DNA from 2 places in the Stenotrophomonas sp. STEN022 genome. Region 1 is predicted to be linked to the other one. Evidence: riboswitches for the same ligand, from Rfam matches in the RefSeq annotation. Region 1 holds a riboswitch; the other holds the start of a gene.
The links. A riboswitch is a leader RNA that binds a small molecule or an ion and turns the genes downstream of it on or off. The one in region 1 is predicted to bind thiamine pyrophosphate.
Positions count from the first base shown of each region.

Region 2: linked by a shared signal. The riboswitch ahead of ACVOMF_RS08570 (TonB-dependent receptor) and the one ahead of thiC (phosphomethylpyrimidine synthase ThiC) in region 1 are both predicted to bind thiamine pyrophosphate.

Region 1 is NZ_JBRREG010000022.1:41,572-52,307, reverse strand. It holds gene thiC (phosphomethylpyrimidine synthase ThiC) at 105-1,979, opposite strand; TPP riboswitch at 2,096-2,197, opposite strand; gene ACVOMF_RS06950 (BCCT family transporter) at 2,476-4,056, shown strand; gene ggt (gamma-glutamyltransferase) at 4,374-6,077, opposite strand; gene ACVOMF_RS06940 (AfsR/SARP family transcriptional regulator) at 6,350-7,162, opposite strand; gene ilvC (ketol-acid reductoisomerase) at 7,806-8,780, shown strand; gene ilvG (acetolactate synthase 2 catalytic subunit) at 8,820-10,547, shown strand; gene ACVOMF_RS06925 (ACT domain-containing protein) at 10,531-10,736, shown strand, end outside.
Region 2 is NZ_JBRREG010000031.1:31-10,766, forward strand. It holds gene ACVOMF_RS08565 (phosphotransferase enzyme family protein) at 224-1,360, shown strand; TPP riboswitch at 1,404-1,499, shown strand; gene ACVOMF_RS08570 (TonB-dependent receptor) at 1,569-3,743, shown strand; gene pnuC (nicotinamide riboside transporter PnuC) at 3,740-4,336, shown strand; tRNA gene ACVOMF_RS08580 (tRNA-Gly) at 4,470-4,545, opposite strand; tRNA gene ACVOMF_RS08585 (tRNA-Gly) at 4,603-4,678, opposite strand; tRNA gene ACVOMF_RS08590 (tRNA-Gly) at 4,739-4,814, opposite strand; gene pgsA (CDP-diacylglycerol--glycerol-3-phosphate 3-phosphatidyltransferase) at 4,863-5,477, opposite strand; gene uvrC (excinuclease ABC subunit UvrC) at 5,485-7,332, opposite strand; gene ACVOMF_RS08605 (hypothetical protein) at 7,329-8,744, opposite strand; gene ACVOMF_RS08610 (low molecular weight protein-tyrosine-phosphatase) at 8,741-9,232, opposite strand; gene kdsB (3-deoxy-manno-octulosonate cytidylyltransferase) at 9,229-10,002, opposite strand; gene lpxK (tetraacyldisaccharide 4'-kinase) at 10,039-10,736, opposite strand, start outside.

The DNA of each region.
Region 1 (10,736 bases):
TCTCGGGGGGGGGGGGGCGGCTCCTCTCCCCGCGTGCGCTCCCGGGGTGGGTTTTTGGGGGGGGGGGGTGCTCCGGGGGGTCGCCCGCGCCCCGACTCACCAGCTTATTCGACGCGATAGACCTGCGCGCCCTGCTCGCGGAACTGTGCCGATTTCTCGGCCATCCCAATCGCCAGCGCCTGCGCCTCATCCAGCCCCTGCTCGGCGGCGTACTCACGCACATCCTGGGTGATCTTCATCGAGCAGAAATGCGGGCCGCACATCGAGCAGAAGTGGGCCAACTTGTGCGCATCCTTGGGCAGCGTCTCGTCATGGAATTCCTTGGCCTTCTCCGGATCCAGACCGAGGTTGAACTGGTCTTCCCAGCGGAACTCAAAGCGCGCCTTGCTCAAGGCGTTGTCGCGGACCTGCGCACCCGGATGGCCCTTGGCCAGATCGGCGGCGTGTGCGGCGATCTTGTACGCCATGATGCCGTCGCGCACGTCCTGCCGGTTGGGCAGGCCCAGGTGTTCCTTCGGCGTCACGTAGCAGAGCATCGCGGTGCCATACCAGCCAATCATCGCCGCACCGATCGCACTGGTGATGTGGTCGTAACCCGGTGCGATGTCGGTGGTCAGCGGCCCAAGCGTATAGAACGGCGCTTCGCCGCACTCCTGCAGCTGCTTGTCCATGTTCTGCTTGATCAGCTGCATCGGTACATGACCGGGACCTTCAATGATGGTCTGCACATCATGCTTCCAGGCAATCTTTGTCAGCTCGCCCAGCGCTTCCAGTTCACCGAACTGCGCCGCGTCGTTGGCATCGGCAATGCAGCCAGGGCGCAGGCCGTCACCGAGACTGAAGGACACGTCGTAAGCCTTCATGATGTCGCAGATGTCCTCGAAGTGCGTATAGAGGAAATTTTCCTTGTGATGCGCCAGACACCACTTGGCCATGATCGAACCGCCGCGCGAGACGATGCCGGTGACACGCTTCGCAGTCAGCGGCACGTGTCGCAGCAACACCCCGGCGTGGATGGTGAAGTAATCAACCCCCTGCTCGGCCTGCTCGATCAAGGTGTCGCGGAAGATCTCCCAGGTCAGCGCTTCGGCCCGGCCATCCACCTTCTCCAACGCCTGGTAGATCGGCACCGTGCCAATCGGCACCGGCGAATTGCGCACGATCCATTCGCGCGTCTCATGGATATGTTTGCCGGTGGACAGATCCATCACCGTGTCGCCGCCCCAGCGGATCGCCCACACCAGCTTCTCCACTTCCTCGGCGATACCAGACGACACCGCGCTGTTGCCGATGTTGGCGTTGATCTTGGTGAGGAAATTGCGACCGATGATCATCGGCTCACACTCGGGGTGGTTGATGTTGTTCGGCAGCACCGCGCGGCCGCACGCGATCTCATCACGCACGAATTCCGGGGTGATGATCTGCTGGATGCTGGCACCGAAGCTCTGCCCTGGATGCTGGGCAAGCAGTCCTGCATCACGCACCGCATCCAACCGCTGGTTCTCGCGGATGGCGACGTACTCCATCTCCGGGGTAACGATGCCGCGGCGCGCATAGTGCATCTGGGTGACGTTGGCGGCACCAATCGCGCGGCGCGGCAGCGTGCGGCCGGGAAAGCGCACGGCATCAAGCCTGCCATCGTGCTGGCGGCCACGGCCGAACTCGGAGCTGAGACCGGCCAACTGCTCGGTATCCCCGCGCTCCTCGATCCAGGCGCTGCGCACCGCCGCCAGCCCCGCTGCCAGATCGATGTTGGCCCGCGGATCCGTGTACGGGCCGGAGGTGTCGTACACGGTGACCGGATGGTTCTCCTCGCCGCCGAACAGGGTGGGCGTGCGGGTCAGCGCGATCTCGCGCATCGGCACCTGCAGGTCTGGGCGCGAACCAGCGACGAAGATCTTGCGCGAACCGGGAATCGGCCGGGTCACGGATTCGGAGAGTTGCTGGGCCTGTTGCTGCAGGCTGGGCTGTGCGTTCATTGGCATTCGTCCTGGTCTATCCACACGCGGGGTGCGAAGGCCACGCGAGGGATTCGCATGACGGAACGAAGCGAAGGCGCACACCACACGGTCCTGACCCGTTGCGGGCACAGCGACCGGCGGCACACGAAGCTTCCCTACGCCGGTATGAGCCGGATCAGGTTCGAAGGGTATGTCTCAACCGTAGCCCAAAGGCTGCGGTACCCCCGCTTCGGGCGTCATTAGACCTGCAATCGAGGGGAAAGCCAAGCCAGCAGGAACACCGGTCAAAAGGCTGTAGCTGCTACCAGCAGACCTTGCCTTGCACAACGTCACAAGCCACTAACGTAATCGTGACGCGCCATTCAGTAACATCCCGCGCAGGCTCGTTTCGAATGACTGCCTTGCGGCGCTTGCCGCCCCTCCTTTCCCGGCCCGGTGCCAAGGTGCCAGCCGGTTGTCCTGCAAGCTCAGGCTCGCTCCCCTCAATCGCTCACTTGATCGGAGAAGCTCCTTCATGGTGTTTCGCATTTCCATTGCACTGGTCGCGCTACTGGTGCTGATTGCCGGCCTCGCGCCCGGCCCCTTCAACGACGTGGTACAGGCCGCGCTGGCCCAGGTGGTGCGTGGCGCTGGCTGGATGTACCTGCTGATCGTGTTCCTGACACTGTCCTTCCTGCTGTATCTGGCGTTCGGACGCTTCGGCAGCCTGCGCATCGGCGGCGAAGATGCCGAACCGGATTTTTCCCGCGCCAGCTGGTTGTCGATGCTGTTCGCCGCCGGCATGGGCATCGGCCTGGTGTTCTGGGGCGCGGCCGAACCGGTATCGCATTTCGTTACCCCACCCGAAGGGCTGCCGCCGCAAAGCATGGATGCCGCCCGCGCCGCGATGCGTTACTCGTTCTTCCATTGGGGCCTGCACCCGTGGGCGATCTATGCGCTGATAGGGCTGGCAATGGCCTGGTTCCAATACAACCGCAACGGCCGCGGTCTGATCAGCGACATGCTGCAACCGGTGATCGGCCGCCATCATCGCGGTTGGATCGGCAAGCTGGTGAACATCGCCGCCGTGGTCGCTACCGCAATCGGTGTCGCCACCACGCTGGGATTCGGCACCATCCAGATCGCTGCCGGCCTGCAACGTGTGTTCGGTGTCACCGCAGGCGTGCCACTGCAGATGACCGTCATTGCCATCGCCTTCGTGCTTTACATGATCTCCACCACCAGCGGCGTGGACCGTGGCATCAAATGGTTGTCCAACTTCAATCTGGCAATGGCGGCAGTGCTGATGGCCGCAGTGCTGGTGCTCGGCCCCACCGGCTTCATCTTCGATACCTTCACCACCACCCTGGGCGCCTACCTGAACCAGCTGGTGACGATGAGTCTGCGCATGTCGCCCTTCTCGGGCAGCACCTGGGTCGCCGATTGGACCATCTTCTACTGGGCCTGGTGGATTGCCTGGGCGCCGTTCGTGGGTTCGTTCATTGCGCGGGTATCACGCGGCCGCAGCGTGCGCGAGTTCGTGGTCGGGGTGGTGCTTGCGCCAACCCTGCTCGGCTTCCTGTGGTTCTCGGTCTTCGGCGGCACCGCGTTGTGGGCACAGTTGTTCGGCCAGGCCGATCTGGTCCAGGCGCTGGGCAAAGGCTATGAAACGGTGCTGTTCACGCTGTTCGATGGCATGCCGGCCTCGTTGCTGCTGTCGGGCCTGGCCTTGATCCTGCTGATCATCTTCTTCGTCACCTCGGCCGATTCCGCGGTACTGGTGCTGGCCAGCATGTCGACCGATGAGGCCGGCGATCCACCGCTGTCACGCAAGCTGGTATGGGGCATCGCCATTGCACTGATCGCCGCAGCACTGCTGCTCGCAGGTGGCCTGGATGCACTGCAGGGCATGATCACCATTGCCGCACTGCCGTTCGCGCTGTTGATGGTGCTGGTGATGGTATCGCTGTATCGCGTACTGGACGCCGAGCACAACCGGCAACGTCGGCTCGCGCAGCGCGCACGGCACATGATCGAAGCATGGATCGAGCGCGAGCAGGCAGCACAGGAAGAAGCACGTGCAGTCACTGAGCGTTCGTCAGGTCTGGACAAGTAGGCAGGAGCTGCGGGAGCTGTGAATCGCCGCGGCGCATCTGGCTGGTTTGGCATCCAGCTGCGCAATGTGGCTGAACAATTGGGCGGCAAGGACGGCAGCGGAGAACTCCCCCTCCCCAACCCTCCCCTTCGCTGCGCGAAAGGGAGGGGGCTGTTCTTGGCGATCTACAAGACGGCGACGGAGCCGCTTCTACCCCCTCCCCTTCGCGCAGCGAAGGAGAGGGTTGGGGAGGGGTGCTTTGGCTTTGGCTTTGGCTTTGGCTTTGGCTTTGGCTTTAACTTTGACTTTGCCCCGGTTACAACCACAAGAAGCAAAGATCAGTACCCCGCCGCCTGCCCATCCTTTCGACTCTCCGAAGCGCCGTAGTAAACGCCGCTTTCCGGGTCACGCATGATCGCCTGGTAGCCGCCATAAGGTCCGTCGGCAAACACCACGCGATGCCCCTTGCGCATCAAACTGCGTACCGTTTCATAGGAAAACCCGGTTTCCAGATTGACCTCGCCACCGTCGCGCATCGCCGTGGCCTGTCCGGTCGGTTCGATCGAACCTTCATGCTGGATGCGCGGCGCATCGCCGGCTTCCTGCAGGTTCATGCCGAAGTCGACCAGGTTCATCACGATCTGCGCATGTCCTTGCGGCTGCATCGCGCCGCCCATCACCCCGAAGCTGGCGAACGGCTTGCCATCCTTGGTGATGAAAGCAGGAATGATGGTCTGGAATGGCCGCTTGCCCGGCGCATAGCCATTGGGATGATCCTTCTGCAGCACGAACATCTCGCCACGGTCCTGCAGGATGAAGCCCATCCCCGGCGGCGCCATGCCGCTGCCCATGCCGCGGTAATTGGACTGGATCAGTGACACCATCATGCCGTCGGCATCAGCCACGGTCATATAGATGGTGTCGCCCTCCTCCAGCTGCCTGGGCGTGCCCGGCTGAACTTCCTTTAAGGCCTTGTCCATCGAGATCAGGCTGCGGCGCTGCGCGGCGTACTCCTTGGAAACAAGTCGTTGCACCGGCGCCGGCGAGAACACCGGGTCCGCATAGAAACGGGCACGGTCGGCGAAGGCCAGTTTCTTGGCTTCAACGAACAGATGGATGTGCTCGGCCGAGCCGAATGGAATCTTCGAGAAATCGTAGCCTTCAAGCACGTTGAGTATCTGCAGTGCGGCGATTCCCTGGCTGTTCGGTGGCAGCTCCCACACGTCATAACCACGGTAGTTGCTGCTGACCGGCTCGACCCACTCGCCGTGATGCGCTGCCATGTCCTCGTAGCTCAGATAGCCGCCATTGGCCTTGAAGTAGTCACCGATGCCACGAGCGATGTCACCTTTGTAAAACGCATCACGGCCGCCGTCAGCAATCTGCTGCAAGGTGTTTGCAAGGTTTGGATTGCGCCACATCTGCCCTTTGCGTGGCGCATGCCCATCGATGGTGAATTGCTCCTTGAAGCCCGGATACTGCGACAGCTTGGGCACCGAGCGATCCCAGTAGTAGGCAATGACCTCGGATACCGGATGCCCTTCTCGCGCATAGGCGATTGCCGGCGCCAGGTTTTCAGCCATGGGCTTGCGCCCGAAGCGTTCGTGCAATGCGAACCAGCCATCTACTGCGCCAGGCACCGACACCGGCAGTGGTCCTGTCGCAGGAATCTCCTTCAAACCACGCCGCTGCAACTCCGCCAGCGTCAACGAACGCGGTGAACGGCCCGAGCCGTTGTAACCATGGAGCTTCTGCGTCTTCGGGTCCCAGACGATCGCGAACAGGTCACCGCCAATGCCATTGCCGGTCGGCTCCATCAATCCCAGCGCAGCATTGGCAGCGATGGCTGCGTCCATCGCCGAGCCGCCGCCCTTCATCACGTCCAGCGCGATCTGCGTGGCCAGCGGCTGCGAGGTGGCTGCCATTGCATGCGGCGCGATGACTTCCGAACGGGTGGCAAATTCATGGCCGGTGATGCGGTCTGCGGCAAACGCCGTTACCGGCACAGTAGATAAGGCAAGCAGCAACGCGGTACGCAGCATGGTGGACAACCAGCAAGGGAATGGCTGGACGATAGCTCAGCCACCGCGCTGACGCACGCCTTGCACATGCGCCTCGCAACTCACTCCCCCTCACCCAAGCGTTCAAGCCAGCCGAGCTGGACCGCGGGCACCGTGCTGTCCTTGTGGGAGCGGCGTCAGCCGCGAAGCAGGGGTATCTTCAGATGAAGTGGTTCGAGCAAGCTCAGCTTCGCGGCTCACGCCGCTCCCACAGACAAACAGCAGACCCGCAGATCACCACTGGCAACCAAGCCCTACATCCGCGCAGACGCCATTCCGATCAAGCCTGCTGCCTCGTGTCCGCCGCTGATCTGCTCCAGCAGGCCGCGCGTCTCCTGGCCTGGATCCAGGCCCAGCTCCTGCCGCAGTACCGATTCGAATCGCTGGTAGACCTTCAGCGCCGCAGCACGCATACCGGTGCCGGCATGGGCCCGCATCACCCGCCGGGTATGTGCCTCATTCCAGGGGTCGCGCTGGCTCAAGGCATTGGCCAGCTTTACGGCAGGCTCCCAACGCGCTGTATCCAGCATTTCATCGCAGCAGCGTGCCGCCGCGTCGATCAGCTGCGCATCCAGCAATTGCCGGGTGCTCGCCAGCCAGCTCTGGAAGTTGGAATCGGCAATGTCCTCCATTCCATCTAGGAACACCCGTTGCTCGGTCATCAGTTGGGCCGACTCACACGGCATCTGCTGCAGCAGATCGACATCGAACAGTGGCTCACTGCCACGCATCAGACCAACCGCCGAGCGCTCGATGCGCAGAATGCCCTCCCCCAGTGCCAGGGTGCAGAAGCGATTGAGGTTGCTCAGCACCTGACGCAGGTTGGTCAGGGCGCTGGTCTCACCCAGGGTTGGCCACAACAACGCCGCCAGCGCTGCCCGCGAATGCATCCGGTTGGACTCGATTGCCAGGTAGCCGAGCAGGGTCCAACCCTTTCGATAGATCAGCGGTGCCGGTAGGCCAACCCCCTGGCCCATCAGCTGCACCAGGCCTGTCGTCGGCTCGCCGCTGGGGCCGTCACAGCAGTGTGCGCCTGCGCACGTGATGCCCTGTTCTGTTGAATGCATCATGGCTTCCTTCCTCCGGCCGGCCCAGAAAAGAGCCTCTTACTTCCTAAACCGGCGAAAGCGGCGCAATCCAATCACCAGCGGACAAAATTTCTCTCCCACGCCAATCCAAGGTGCCGGACTGGCCCGAATCCGCGCAATCCAGCCTCAGCGGATGCTTGTACGTGTAGGTTTCAACCGCAACCATGCCGCCACGACGGGGCTTACGCACCGAATCCGGAAAATCACACCTGCAAGCGTTGACAGCGCGCAGCGGCGGTGGTTATCTCGACTGATGCTGCAACGCCACAACGCCACCGCCAACACGCCTTCGACCCCGGCTCACGCCGCGGCGTCGCTGCTCGTACTCGTACTTATTACCGAACCTACAGGGGCGGGGCGAGCTGGCGCGTAGCAGAAAATGCCAGATTCGAACAAAGACCCCGCACCGGCCCCGGCGCGGGGTTTTTCGTTTCCAGCTTCTATTTCATCTGAAACCATGTACCCGACCCCAGACACCTCCAACAAACACACCGCCAACGCTGCCTGCCGCAGCGCTGCCGCCTGCATGGTGCCTGCCCCGCCCGCCCCGGCCGCTGCGTCCTGACGCAACGGCCGTTTTTATTTCTGCCTGACTCTCTTCATTGCAAGGAAACCAAGCACCATGAGCACCAACGAACTGCCCCAGATCAAAATCGCCGTCGTCGGTTACGGCAGCCAGGGCCGCGCCCATGCCATGAACCTGCGTGAATCCGGCTTCGACGTGGTTGTCGGCCTGCGCGCTGGCGGCCCCACTGAAGTCAAGGCCCAGGCCGATGGCTTCACCGTCAAGAGCCCCGCCGAAGCGGTCAAGGACGCCGACCTGGTCGCCGTGCTGACCCCGGACATGGTGCAGAAGAAGCTGTACAACGAGGTGCTGGCACCGAACATGAAGCAGGGCGCCTGCCTGCTGTTCGCGCACGGCCTGAACGTGCATTTCGGCATGATCGAGCCGCGCGCCGATCTGGACGTGGTGCTGGTCGCGCCGAAGGGCCCGGGCGCTCTGGTGCGTCGCGAGTATGAAATCGGCCGCGGCGTGCCGTGCATCTACGCGGTCTACCAGGACAAGAGCGGCAAGGCCGAGCAGTTCGCGCTGGCTTATGCGGCTGGCCTGGGCGGTGCCCGCGCCAACATCATCAAGACCACCTTCAAGGAAGAGACCGAAACCGATCTGTTCGGCGAGCAGGCCGTGCTGTGCGGCGGCGCTTCCTCGCTGGTGCAGGCCGGCTTTGAAACCCTGGTCGAAGCTGGCTACCAGCCGGAAATCGCTTATTACGAAGTGCTGCACGAACTGAAGCTGATCGTCGACCTGTTCTACGAAGGCGGCATCACCCGCATGCTGGAGTTCATCTCCGAGACCGCGCAGTACGGCGATTTCGTCAGCGGCCCGCGCGTCATCGATGCCTCGGTGAAGGCACGCATGAAGGACGTGCTGACCGACATCCAGAACGGCACCTTCACCAGGAACTGGGAAGCCGAGTACGACGCCGGCCTGCCGAACTACAAGAAGTTCCAGCAGGCCGACATGGAACATCCGATTGAAAAGGTGGGCAAGGAGCTCCGCGCCAAGATGGTTTGGCTGCAAGCACAGAACGCGTAACCGCGCGGTCCCCCACCCGCAACAGGCAAAGGTCGCTCCATGAACACATCCACCCCCGGTGCGCCACGCAATGGCGCACGCTGGCTGACGCAGGCTCTGGAAGCCGAAGGCGTGCAAACGCTGTTCGGCTACCCGGGCGGCACCATCATGCCGTTCTACGACGCATTGGTGGACTCCAGCCTCAAGCACATCCTGGTACGTCACGAGCAGGGCGCGGCGCTGGCCGCCAACGGGTATGCCCGCGCCAGCGGCAAGGTAGGCGTATGCGTGGCCACCTCCGGCCCGGGTGCGTCCAACCTGGTCACCGGCATCGCCGACGCCATGCTCGACTCGGTACCGATGGTGTGCCTGACCGGCCAGGTCGGTACGCCGTTGCTGGGTACCGATGCGTTCCAGGAACTGGATGTGTTCGGCATGACCTTGCCGATCGTCAAGCACAGCTGGTTGGTGCGCAGCGTCGATGAACTGCCGCACGTGGTTGCCGAAGCGTTCCGCGTCGCCCGCGAAGGGCGGCCCGGTCCGGTGCTGATCGACCTGCCCAAGGACGTGCAGCTGGCCAATGCCGCGCATCTGCCCGATCACGTGCCGGCCTCGGTCGACCCGATACCGGCACCGGCGGCCGAAGCCTTGGCCGCTGCACTGGCGGCAATCGCCCAAGCCGAAAAGCCGGTGATCTACGGCGGCGGCGGCATTGCCCTGGGTGATGCGGTTGGCGAGTTCCGCCAGTTCGTCGAAGCCACCGGCATCCCCACCGTGCTGACCCTGCGTGGCTTGGGCGCGCTGCCCGCAAACCACCCGCAATACCTGGGCATGCTGGGCATGCACGGCACCCGCGCCGCCAACATGGCAGTGCAGGATTCGGACCTGCTGATCGTGGTCGGCGCGCGCTTCGACGACCGTGCCACCGGCAAACTGGCCGAATTCGCTCCGTTTGCCCGCGTCATCCACCTGGATGCCGACATCTATGAAATCTCCAAGCTGCGCGGCGCCGACATCTCGCTGCCCGGCAATGTCCGCGACGGCCTGTTGGCGTTGACCGGCGAGCGCGCCAACTGCAATACCTGGCGTGCCCGCTGTGCCGCCAACCGCGAGAAGTTCAGCGCCCGCTACGATGCACCAGGCGAGCAGATCTACGCCCCGCGCCTGTTGAAGCGGCTGAGCGAAGTGGCCCCGGCGGACACCGTCATCGCCTGCGACGTCGGCCAGCACCAGATGTGGGTTGCCCAGCACTGCCGCTTCAACCACCCGCGCAACCACCTGACCTCCGGCGCGCTGGGCACCATGGGCTTCGGCCTGCCGGCGGCGATGGGCGCGCAGTTCGCCTGTCCCGATCGCACCGTGGTGCTGGTCTCCGGTGATGGTAGTTTCATGATGAACGTGCAGGAGCTGGTGACCATCGCCCGCTGCAAGCTGCCGATCAAGATCGTGCTGCTGGACAACTCCTCGCTGGGCATGGTCCGGCAGTGGCAGGAGCTGTTCCACGCCGAGCGCTACAGCGAGATCGACCTGTCCGACAATCCGGACTTCGTCGCACTGGCACAGGTCTTCGGCATCAAGGCCAAGCGCATCGTCGACCGCAATGATGTGGAAGACGGGCTGGCCGAGCTGTTCGATTCCGCCGGCCCGATGCTGCTGCACGTATCCATCGATGCGCGCGCCAACGTGTGGCCGCTGGTGCCACCCAACAACGCCAACAGCACCATGCTGGACAGCAACCCAGCCCATGCCAAGGCAGCGCAGGAGAGTTCCAATGCAATACCGGCTTGACCTGGTGCTGAAGCCTGCCGAAGGCGCGCTGGTGCGCGTGATCGGCATGGTTGAACGGCGCGGCTTCGCCTTCAGCAACATTGCCGGCAATCGCAATGCCGACGATGCCGGCCGCTGGCACGTGCAGATGGACATCCATGGCACGCGCCCGCCGGAAACCCTGTGCCACCAGCTGCAGAAAGTCTACGA
Region 2 (10,736 bases), on a different contig from region 1:
CCACCCTGGCTCCTACATACCGCGTAGGAGCCGGGAGGAACATACAAGCCATGCTCGGCTGAGGCATTACCAGGAAGGCCCTTGCCGAGCACGGCTCGGCACTACCTGGCAGCTTTACCGGGAAGGCCCCTAGCCGAGCATGGCTCGGCACTACATTCAGCAGCCTTGGCGGAGCTGACGTACCATCGCGCCTCCCTCGTATCACCTGTCCCAGCCTGTTCCGATGACCCAGCAATCCCACCGTGTGCAAGGCCTGAACAACGATGAAGTGGCCGCTGACTGGCCCGCCATCAATGCGACCGAGCTTGCCTGGCTGTGTAATCGCTACCCGCAGCTGGACGCTGACAGCACCCTGCTCTGGCACAGTCCGCGACCGATGTCGGCCGCCGCGATTGCCCAGGGCCCGCACGGCAAGGTCTTCGTCAAACGGCACCACCGGCTGGTCCGCAGTGCTGCCTGTCTGCTGGAAGAGCATCAATTCATCACCCACCTCACCAAGGCCGGGGTGCCGGTTACCCAGCTCCTGCATGGCCACGATGGCCAGACCGCCATCGAACATGGCGACTGGACCTACGAGCTGCACGCCGTAGCCGATGGCCAGGACCTGTACCGGGATGCCCCATCGTGGACACTGCTGACCGAAGTCGAACGCGCGCGCGCTGCCGGCCGCATGCTGGCCACCCTGCACCGTGCCTCCGCCAGCTATGACGCGCCCCAGCGCAGCACCCACCTGCTGGTCGCACGTGAAGAGCTGATCCGTGCGGAAGACCCGATCGCGGCGCTCAAGACCGATCTCGGCAATCGACCCGGCCTTGCCCGCTATCTGGCCCGCATACCCTGGGAGCAACAACTGCAGCGCAGCGTCATGCCTTGGCACACCGGACTGTCAGCGCGCCTGCAGGCCGAACCTCGGCTCTGGGCGCACAACGACTGGCACGTCTCCAACCTGCTGTGGGGCCACGGCGACAATGCGATGCAGGTCAGCAGCGTGCTCGATTTCGGCCTGGCCTCCCCCACCAGCGCCCTGTTCGATCTGGCCACCGCCATCGAACGCAATGCCGTGGCTTGGCTGGAACTGGAGCGCGGCGCCGAGGCGGTGCGTATCGATATCGCATTGGCCCTGCTCGACGGCTACCGCGAAGTGTTGCCCTTGTCGGCCGAACGGGTACACCTGCTGGCCGACCTGCTGCCAATGGTGCATTTCGACTTTGCACTGTCCGAAGTCGAGTATTTCGAAGGCGTCACCGGCTCCACCGCAAATGCCGATGTCGCCTGGCAGCCCTTCATGCTCGGCCACCCTGAATGGTTCGCCAGCCATCACGGCCAAACCTTGTTGCAGGCCCTGCACGCCGCCGCCTGAAGCAGCCCGACTCGCAAATCATTCGCATTTGTAGTGAAATGGCGCCCTGAAGCGGGGGTGCCTGGATTTGCCAGGCTGAGAGAGTCCCTTGGAACCTGATCCGGTTTGCACCGGCGTAGGGAGCTTTGAGCAGCAGCCGTAGCGCCGTCATTGGCGCTGCGCATGCGCGCCTTCGCTTCGTCTCCCTTGTTGCCTGAAGACGAATCGAATGAACCGCTGCCTGCGCCCCACGTTGCTGTCTCTCGCCCTGAGCACCGCCCTGCCGCTGTACGCCAGCGACACCGGCCTCGATGCCGCTGCCGAATACTCCCCGACCGAACTGGCCGCCGTGCGCGTGCAGGCACGCCAGCCGGACGCGGACAACTCCCGCGCCAACAGCTTTGGCAGCGGCGACTGGAAAAGCACGCCGGCATCAATGAACGTGCTGGACCGCGACTTCCTCGACCACCAGCAGGTGCGCTCGCTGTCCGAACTGGCCAGCAATGACGCCTCGCTCGGTGATGCCTACGCACCGGTCGGTTACTACCAGAACATCGCCATCCGTGGCTTCGCGTTGGACACAGCCACCGGCTACCGCTTCAACGGCATGTCGATCGCCGGCGAACAGCGTCTGGCACTGGAGAACCTGCAGTCGGTGGAAGTGCTCAAGGGCGAAGCTGGTTTGGCAGCCGGCGTGATGGCACCCGGCGGCATCATCAACTACGTCAGCAAACGGCCGGCCGAAGTACGCACCGTCACCCTGGGCACCGACAACGAAGGCTCGCGCTATGCCGCCATCGACGTCGGCCACTGGCTGACCCCGCGCATCGGCCTGCGCTTCAACGCAGCCTGGGACGACAGCGCGTCCTATATCGAACATGCCGATGGCCGCCGCAATTTCTACTCGCTGGCGACCGACTGGCTGATCGGCGAGCGCGGCAAGCTTGAAGTCGACGCCAACTACCAGACCAGCGCGCAGCGCTCGGCCTCCGGCTACCAACTGCTGGGCGGACGTGAACTGCCGACCGGCGTGGACCGTGAGCAGTTGCTCGGCTATCAGCCGTGGCAGCAGCCGGTAGGCATTGCCAGCACCAATATCACCGCGCTGCACACCTACGACTTCAACGCCAATTGGCAATCCCGCGTCGCCGTCAGCCACAGCCGCACGGTGATCGACGACAACGTCGCCTTCGCCTATGGCTGCTACTACGCCGCGCAATGCGCCGATGGCAGCGTGCCGGGCAATTACTTTGCCCCCAATGGCGATTACGACATCTACGACTACCGCAGCCCGGACGATACCCGTCGCAACCAGGAGCTGCGCGCCGAGCTGCGCGGCAGCTTCGACACCGGCAGCATCGGCCATCAGCTGACCGTGGGTGCGGACCAGTTCCGCCGCACCGTGGACAAGCGCCGCAACGTCAACGAATACGTCGGCACGGTCAATATCCACGACAAGCAGCTGCTCGTGTTCGAGCCCTCGCCACTGATGCCCGGCGCGTCCGCACGTCGCCTGGACAGCCGCCAGACCGCGGCCTTCGCACTGGACCGCATCCAGCTCAATGAAGACTGGCAATGGCTGGCCGGCGGCCGCTACGTGCGCCTGGACGAACGCGCATACGACAAGCGCGGCAACCCGCAACGTCGCAGCCGCCTGTCGCGCTTCCTGCCGCAGACTGCGGTGATGTGGAAGGCCAGCGACAGCATCAATGCCTACGCAAGCTATGTCGAAGGCATCTCGCTCGGCCAGGAGGCACCGTTCTGGACCGCCAACGCCGATACCTTCCTGCCGGCAGTGCAATCGCGCCAGCTCGAAATCGGCGTGAAGTATTCCAGCACCGAGCAGCTGACGCTGGGCGCGGCACTGTTCCGCACCACCCAGCCCTACCAGTACGCAAAGCCCGACGACAGCGACGCCGGCTACACCTTCGTAGAGGAAGGCAAGCAGGCACACGTCGGCCTGGAACTGACCGCCAATGGCCAGCTCACCGATGCACTACAGATCGTCGCCAGCGCCAGCGTATTGCAGGCACGTGCACGCGATACCGGCACGTCAAGCTACGAAGGCCACCAGCTGGTCAACGTTCCCAAGCTGCGCACCAGCGTGCACCTGAGCTATGCGCTGCCCTTCGTTGAAGGGCTGGACCTGACCGGCGGCTGGCGCTACGCATCGGCCAATACCGCGCGCGCTGATGGCGCCGTACGCGCACCGAGCTACAACCTGTTCGATGCCGGCCTGCGCTTCCAGCACCAGCTGCAGGGCCACGCCGTAAGCTGGAACCTGTCAGTGGACAATGTATTCAACCGCTTCTACTGGCGTGACACCGGCAGCAGCATGGGCGATTACTACCTGTTCCCAGGCGCACCGCGGCAGGCACGCGTATCGGTGAGCGTCGCGCTGTGAGCAGCGCAACGCTCGAATGGTCGGCCGCGCTATGCAGCATCCTCGGCGTCTGGCTGATGGCGCAACGGCGGATGGTCGCCTGGCCGGTCGGCCTGTTGTCGGTGGCGCTGTATGCACTGGTATTCGCCGAAGCCAAGCTGTATTCGGACACGCTGCTGCAGCTCGCTTTCGCCGTTTTCCTGGTCTATGGCTGGATCAACTGGCGTCGCCACGCCGCCGACGAAGGCAGCGTGCGTATCGTGCCCCTGTCACGCAGCAAGATGCTGCGTGACCTGGGTATCGGCCTGCTTGGCGGCATCGCGCTTGGTGCCGGCATGCACAGCTTCACCGATGCCTCGCTGCCATGGCTGGACGCGATGCTGACCGGATTGAGCCTGGTCGCGCAGTGGTGGCAGGCACGCCGCCATACCGCCACCTGGTGGCTGTGGATCGTGGTCGACGTGGTGTACGTGGGCGCATATCTGTTCAAGTCACTGCATGTGACCGCGGCGCTGTACGTGTTCTTCCTCGGTCTTGCCGTGATCGGGCTGCGTGCATGGAGTGCAGCGGCCCACATCCCCACTGCGGAACCTGCAGCGCACGCCGCGCGCTGAGCAGCGTCACGCATTGCCAGCTGCTGCCGATGTCGGCAGCAGTTGGCTGAAGGTAAATCGCAGACAACAAAAAAGCCCCGTCAGGGGCTTTTCTTTACCTGCAGATATCACATGGAATCTGCTGGTCATTATCTGGAGCGGGAAACGAGACTCGAACTCGCGACCTCAACCTTGGCAAGGTTGCGCTCTACCAACTGAGCTATTCCCGCGGATTGAATGCAGCACCTGCGAAACAGAGAACCGACATTCGAGATGTATTGCAAGACTGGAGCGGGAAACGAGACTCGAACTCGCGACCTCAACCTTGGCAAGGTTGCGCTCTACCAACTGAGCTATTCCCGCAGGCTTGCTACATCTATTTACTCATCGAAGCACGAATGAACATGACCCGATGCTTGAAACTGGAGCGGGAAACGAGACTCGAACTCGCGACCTCAACCTTGGCAAGGTTGCGCTCTACCAACTGAGCTATTCCCGCTTGGGAGGCGAAATTCTACATGCATTGGGCGCAGTGTCAACAGCCTGTTCACTTTTTAACTGCGCTATTCCTTGCGGCTTTTTCGTCTTCACGCAGGCTCGGCCAAGCCGCACGCAGGTACTGCAGCGCAGACACCAGAGTCAGCAAAGCAGCGATGGCCAACATCCAGTCACCAATATGGAAAACCGGCTCGCCCATCCAGATGGTTTTGTACGAGGTATTGGGCGACACCGAGTACAGCAGGCACAGCAACGCCACCATCTGCGCGGTGGTCTTGACCTTGCCGATCATCGCCACCCGCACCTTGGCGCGCTGGCCGATCTCGGCCATCCACTCGCGCAACGCCGACACCGCGATTTCACGGCCGACGATCACCGCTGCCCAGAACGCCATCCACGGCGTCGGGTGCCCCTGCACGATCAGGAACAGGGCCACCGCCACCATCAACTTGTCCGCCACCGGGTCCAGGAATGCGCCGAACGCCGAATGCTGCTCGTACTTGCGCGCCACCCAGCCGTCCAGCCAATCGGTGATAGCCGCCAGGCCGAAAATCGCCGCCGAGGCGAAGTTGGTCCAGGCATAGGGCAGGTAGAACACCAGCACCAGCACCGGGATCATCAGGATCCGCAGCAGCGTCAGCCAGGTGGGGATGGTCAATTTCATTACAACATTACTCCGCTGCCGGATCGGGTACCGACAGACCATGAAGGTTAGCGTAGATACGCGCAGCGAGGGCGGCATTGATGCCTTCCACGCGGGCGATTTCAGCCTCGCCCGCGGCCTTCAGGCCGGCAATGCCGCCAAAATGCTTGAGCAGGCTGGCGCGCCGACGCGGGCCGATACCGGGAATATCCTCGAGTTTGCTGGTCATGCGCGCCTTCTGGCGACGCCCGCGGTGGCCGGTAATGGCAAAGCGATGGGCCTCGTCACGCACCTGCTGGATGAACTGCAAGGCCGGGGACGCGGCGCCGGGGCGTAGCTCGCGGCCATCGGGCAGCACCAGTGCTTCATGGCCGGCACGGCGCTCCACGCCCTTGGCCACGCCCACCAGCATCACCCCTTCCACGCCCAGGTCAGCCAGCGCTGCCTGTGCCTGTGCCAACTGTCCGGCACCACCGTCGATCAACAACACGTCCGGCAGCACCCCACCCTCTTCCACCGCGCGGCGGAAACGTCGGTCGATGGCCTGGCGCATGGCGGCGTAATCGTCGCCCGGCTCGATGCCGCTGATGTTGTAGCGCCGGTACTGCGCGCGCACCGGGCCGGCCGCATCAAACACCACGCAGGAGGCCACTGTAGCCTCACCCATGGTGTGACTGATATCAAAGCACTCCACGCGCTTGACCGGCTCGGCCAGGCCCAGCATCTCGCGCACGGCCTCACTGCGCGCCTGCTGTGCACCGGCACTGTCCATCTCGGCGACCAGGGTGATCTGCGCGTTGCGACTTGCCAGTTCCACGTAGCCGGCGCGTTCGCCGCGCACGTTCCACTTCAAGGCCACCTTGCGCTCGGCCGATGCACTCAGCGCGGCCTCGATCATCTCTGCATCCGGAATCTGTCGATCCAGCAGCACCTCCGCCGGCGGCTCATGTTCGACGTAATACTGCGAGACAAACGCCGCCAACACCTCCTCGGCGCTGTCTTCGCCATTGGTGCGCGGAAAGAATGCACGCGTACCCAGATTGCGGCCATCGCGGAATGCCAGCAGCATCACGCAGGCGCTGGCACCCTGGGTTGCACAGGCCAGCACGTCCAGATCGGCAGCGCGCCCATCCACGTACTGGCGGTTCTGCATGCTGCGCAACGAAGCCACCAGATCACGCAACCGCGCCGCCCGCTCGAACTCAAGCGTATCGCTGGCCTGCTGCATCGCCTGCATCAGCTCCTCGGCAAGCTGATCGCTCTTGCCTTCCAGGAACATCGCCGCGCGCCGCACCGATTCGTCGTATTCGGCCTGCGGAACCAGCTCCACGCAGGGCGCGCTGCAACGACCGATCTGGTACTGCAGGCACGGCCGCGAGCGGTTGCGGAATACGCTGTCTTCGCAGCTGCGCAGCTTGAACAGCTTGTGCATCAGGTTCAGCGTTTCGCGCACCGCACCGACGCCCGGATACGGCCCGTAATAGCGTCCGGGCACCGCACGCGGACCGCGATGCAGGGCAATCCGCGGCCATTGCTCGCGGGTCAGCAGCACCTGCGGATAGGTTTTGTCGTCGCGCAGCGAGACGTTGTAACGCGGGTTCAGCGACTTGATCAGCTGGTTTTCCAGCAGCAGCGCTTCAGCCTCGGTGCGGGTGACGGTGACATCCATCCGCGCCACCTGCGACAGCATCATCATGATGCGGCGGCTCTTCGGCGAGCCGTTGAAGTAACTGCCTACGCGCTTGCGCAGCGCGCCGGCCTTGCCCACGTACAGCAAGCTGTCATCGGCAGCGTACATCCGGTACACACCTGGCGCTGTACTCAGCGCCGCAGCGAAGGCCTTGCCATCGAATTCATTGGCAACTACGTCGGTCATCCTTCAATCGGCACTTCACTCAGTTCACCGCTGAGTGGATCAAAACGCAGCACAGCGTGCGCGTCGGCTTCGGCAATCCAGATCGCGCCTGCAGCCACCGCCAAGGCGGCCGGACCATGCAGGCGACGCGGCAGGTTGACCGTGGACAGATCACCACCGCCCAAGCGCAGGGTACGTAGCGAACCATTGCCGGCATCGGCAATCCACAGCAGCGGCGAGTCCGGCCCCATTGCCAGGGCCAACGGGTACTGCAGGCGCGCACGCAAGCGCGGGCCATCAACATTGCCCGACTCCCATGGTCCCTGCCCGACCAGCGTCTGCACCAGGTCGCCACGCAGCTGCACCGAACGGATCGCCGAGCCCAGCGCGTCGCAGACGTAGAGCGTCTGCTGGACCGCAACCAGACTGCTGGGCTGTGCAAATGCAGCCAGATGACCACTGCCATCGCGCACCTCCACTGCGCCGGCACCGGCCCTCCAGCGCAGCTCGCGCGTGCCCAGGTCATAGCTCCAGATATGGTTGTCACCGGCCATCGCGATATGGACCTGGTTGTCCGCCACCGCAACCGCTGCTGGATGATTGAGCTGACTGTCCCAAGGCTGGGCCAACACGCCGGCACGCGGATCACCTGCACGGCCGTTGCCGCACAAGGTGTCCACCTGCCCACTGATCAGATTGATGCTGCGCAAGGCGTGATTGCCGGTATCAGCCACGTACAGGATCTCGCGCACCAAAGCCAAGCCCTGCGGGCGATTGAACGTCGCCTCGCCGGTGCCGCCATTGATCAGATCGGCGCTGCCCAAGCCGAACTGACGCAGAACGCGGCCATTATGGGTGCACTCTAGAATTCGATGGTGACCGGTGTCAGCCACGTAAAGGCGATCTGCCGTGGCAACCAGTCCGCCCGGGAACAGCAGCGGGAGGCGCGGTTCGGCGTTGATTTCACGGATGCCGTAGGCATCATCGTCCAACGGGCGCGTCATGCCTTCACCCAGACTGTTCAAGGCCCGCTCCAAGTCACCGGTCGCGCCCACCAGCCGCTCCTGTTCCTGCCCATAGGCATCGAGCATCAGCAGGGTTGGCCAGGACTGTACGTCAAACCGGCGCCAGGCATCCCACTGCGCATCCAACACGATGGGCGCACTGATGCCCTGCCGACGCAGCAGCTTCAGTGCTTGCTGCGGTTCACGTTCAAACTCGAATCGCGGCACCTGCACCACCAGCAACTGCACCTTGCCGGGGTTGCGCGCCTGCCAGCGCATGACCTCAGCCAGCCGCTGCATGCACCACACCGAGGCTCCGTTGACGAAGGCCAGCACCAGCGGGCGACCGCGCATGTCCTGCAAGGTCGCCGGCGCTGCATTCAGCCAGATACCGGAGGTGGGCAGTTCCGTTACACGGTTTTCGTTCATGCAGGGATTATGCCGGAGTCGTCGCGCCGCGACAGGCGGCGCACTGTGGCCTGGGCCGCAGTATCGAGCAGCGCCCAGCTGTGTTCGAAATCTCCCACATCACCGTAATAGGGGTCCGGCACCACATCGGCCCCTTCAATGCCTGCCCACGGCAGCCACAACACCGCACGCGCCTCGAACCCGGCCGGCGCCAGCTGCCGGGCCTCACGCAGATTGTCGACATCCGCACACAGGATAAGGTCGTATTCATCGAAATCCTCGGCCAGCAGCTGGCGGGCCCGCTGGGCGGCTATGTCCACGCCATGCTGGCGGGCACAGGCAACGGCACGCGGATCGGGGCTGCGCCCGGCATGCCAATGGCCCGAGGTTCCAGCCGAACCGACCTGCACCCAACTGCCCAACCCCGCCTCGGCAATCCGCGCGCGCAAAGCCCCTTCACCCATCGGCGAGCGGCAGATATTGCCCAGGCAGACCACCAGCAACTTCATTGCCCCGCCCTCATTCGCGCCTCGGCGCGATGCAGGTCTCCCGGGGTGTCGATCCCTGGCGGGAATGGCGCGGGCGACAAGCCCACCGCGATACGGAAGCCAGCCTCCAGCACCCGCAGCTGCTCCAGCGATTCGATCTGCTCCAGATTACCGGGCGGCATGCCGGCAAACTGCTGCAGGAAACCAGCTCGGTAGCCATAAATACCGATATGCCGCAGCCACTGGCCGGCCGGCAGCACATCGCGACTGACGGCGAAGCCATCGCGGTGCCACGGAATCGGCGCGCGGCTGAAGTACAGCGCATCGCCCTGCGCAGTCCGTACCAGCTTGACCACATTGGGATCAAACAGGGTCGGAGCGTCTTCCACCAGCGTTGCCAACGTCGACATCGGCGCGCCGCTGTCGGCAAGAATTGTCGCCACTGCCTGGATGCCTGCCGCCGGGGCGAAGGGCTCATCACCCTGCAGGTTCACCACGATCACATCGTCGGCCCAACCAGCCTGGCGAGCACATTCGGCAAGACGGTCGGTACCGGAGGCATGCGCGGGGTCGGTCATCGCCACATGGATGCCGGTCAATCCCGCCACCGCTTCCGCAATCCGCGCGTCATCGGTAGCCACCCACACCTCGCGGGCGCCCGCGTCCAACGCGCGACGCGCCACGTGCAGCACCATTGGCTCCCCGGCAATCAGCGCCAAGGGCTTGCCCGGCAAGCGGGTGGAGGCATAGCGGGCCGGAATGGCCACCACGAATTCGGGAACCCTGCTCATCTCAACTCCTTCCAACACGTACGACAACAGCATGCATCAACCGCGGGACAGCTTACCCAGACGGTCGAGCAGGGCCACCCAGAATGCTGCCGGCAACTCAGCCTGCAGCGGCACAGCGTAGTGCCACGCGGTAGCGAAACCCTGGCATTTGACCGCGTCTTTTTCGGTCATCAATACCGGCAACTCGCTGCCGAAGGACAGGTCTTGCGGCGTGTAACGATGATGATCGGCAAAGGCATGCGGCACCACACCGATATCGCGGCCGCGCAGCATCTGGAAAAACCGCTGCGGATTGGCGATGCCTGCCACCGCGTGTACCCGCAGGCCGGCAAATGTCTTCAAGGGTTTGCCGCGGCCGCCCTTCAGTGGCCGCGCCGATTCGATCGACAGACGCATCGCCCACTCGCCGAAACCGGAGTCCCCTACCTGAGTGGGCGCATCACTGTTCTGCCCAAGATTGACCACCCGGAAGTCACACTGCGCGGCGCGCGAGGCCGGCTCGCGCAGCGGCCCGGCCGGCAGCAACCGTCCGTTGCCATAGCGGCGCACTGCGTCCACCACTTCGATTTCGATATCACGCGCCAAACGGTAGTGCTGCAGACCGTCATCGCAGACCACCACATCGCAACCGGCATCCAGCAGGGCCTTGGCCGCGGCGACCCGATCCTTGTCCACCCGCACCGGCACGCCGGTCTTCCAGGCGATCAGCACCGGCTCATCCCCGCCCAGGCCCA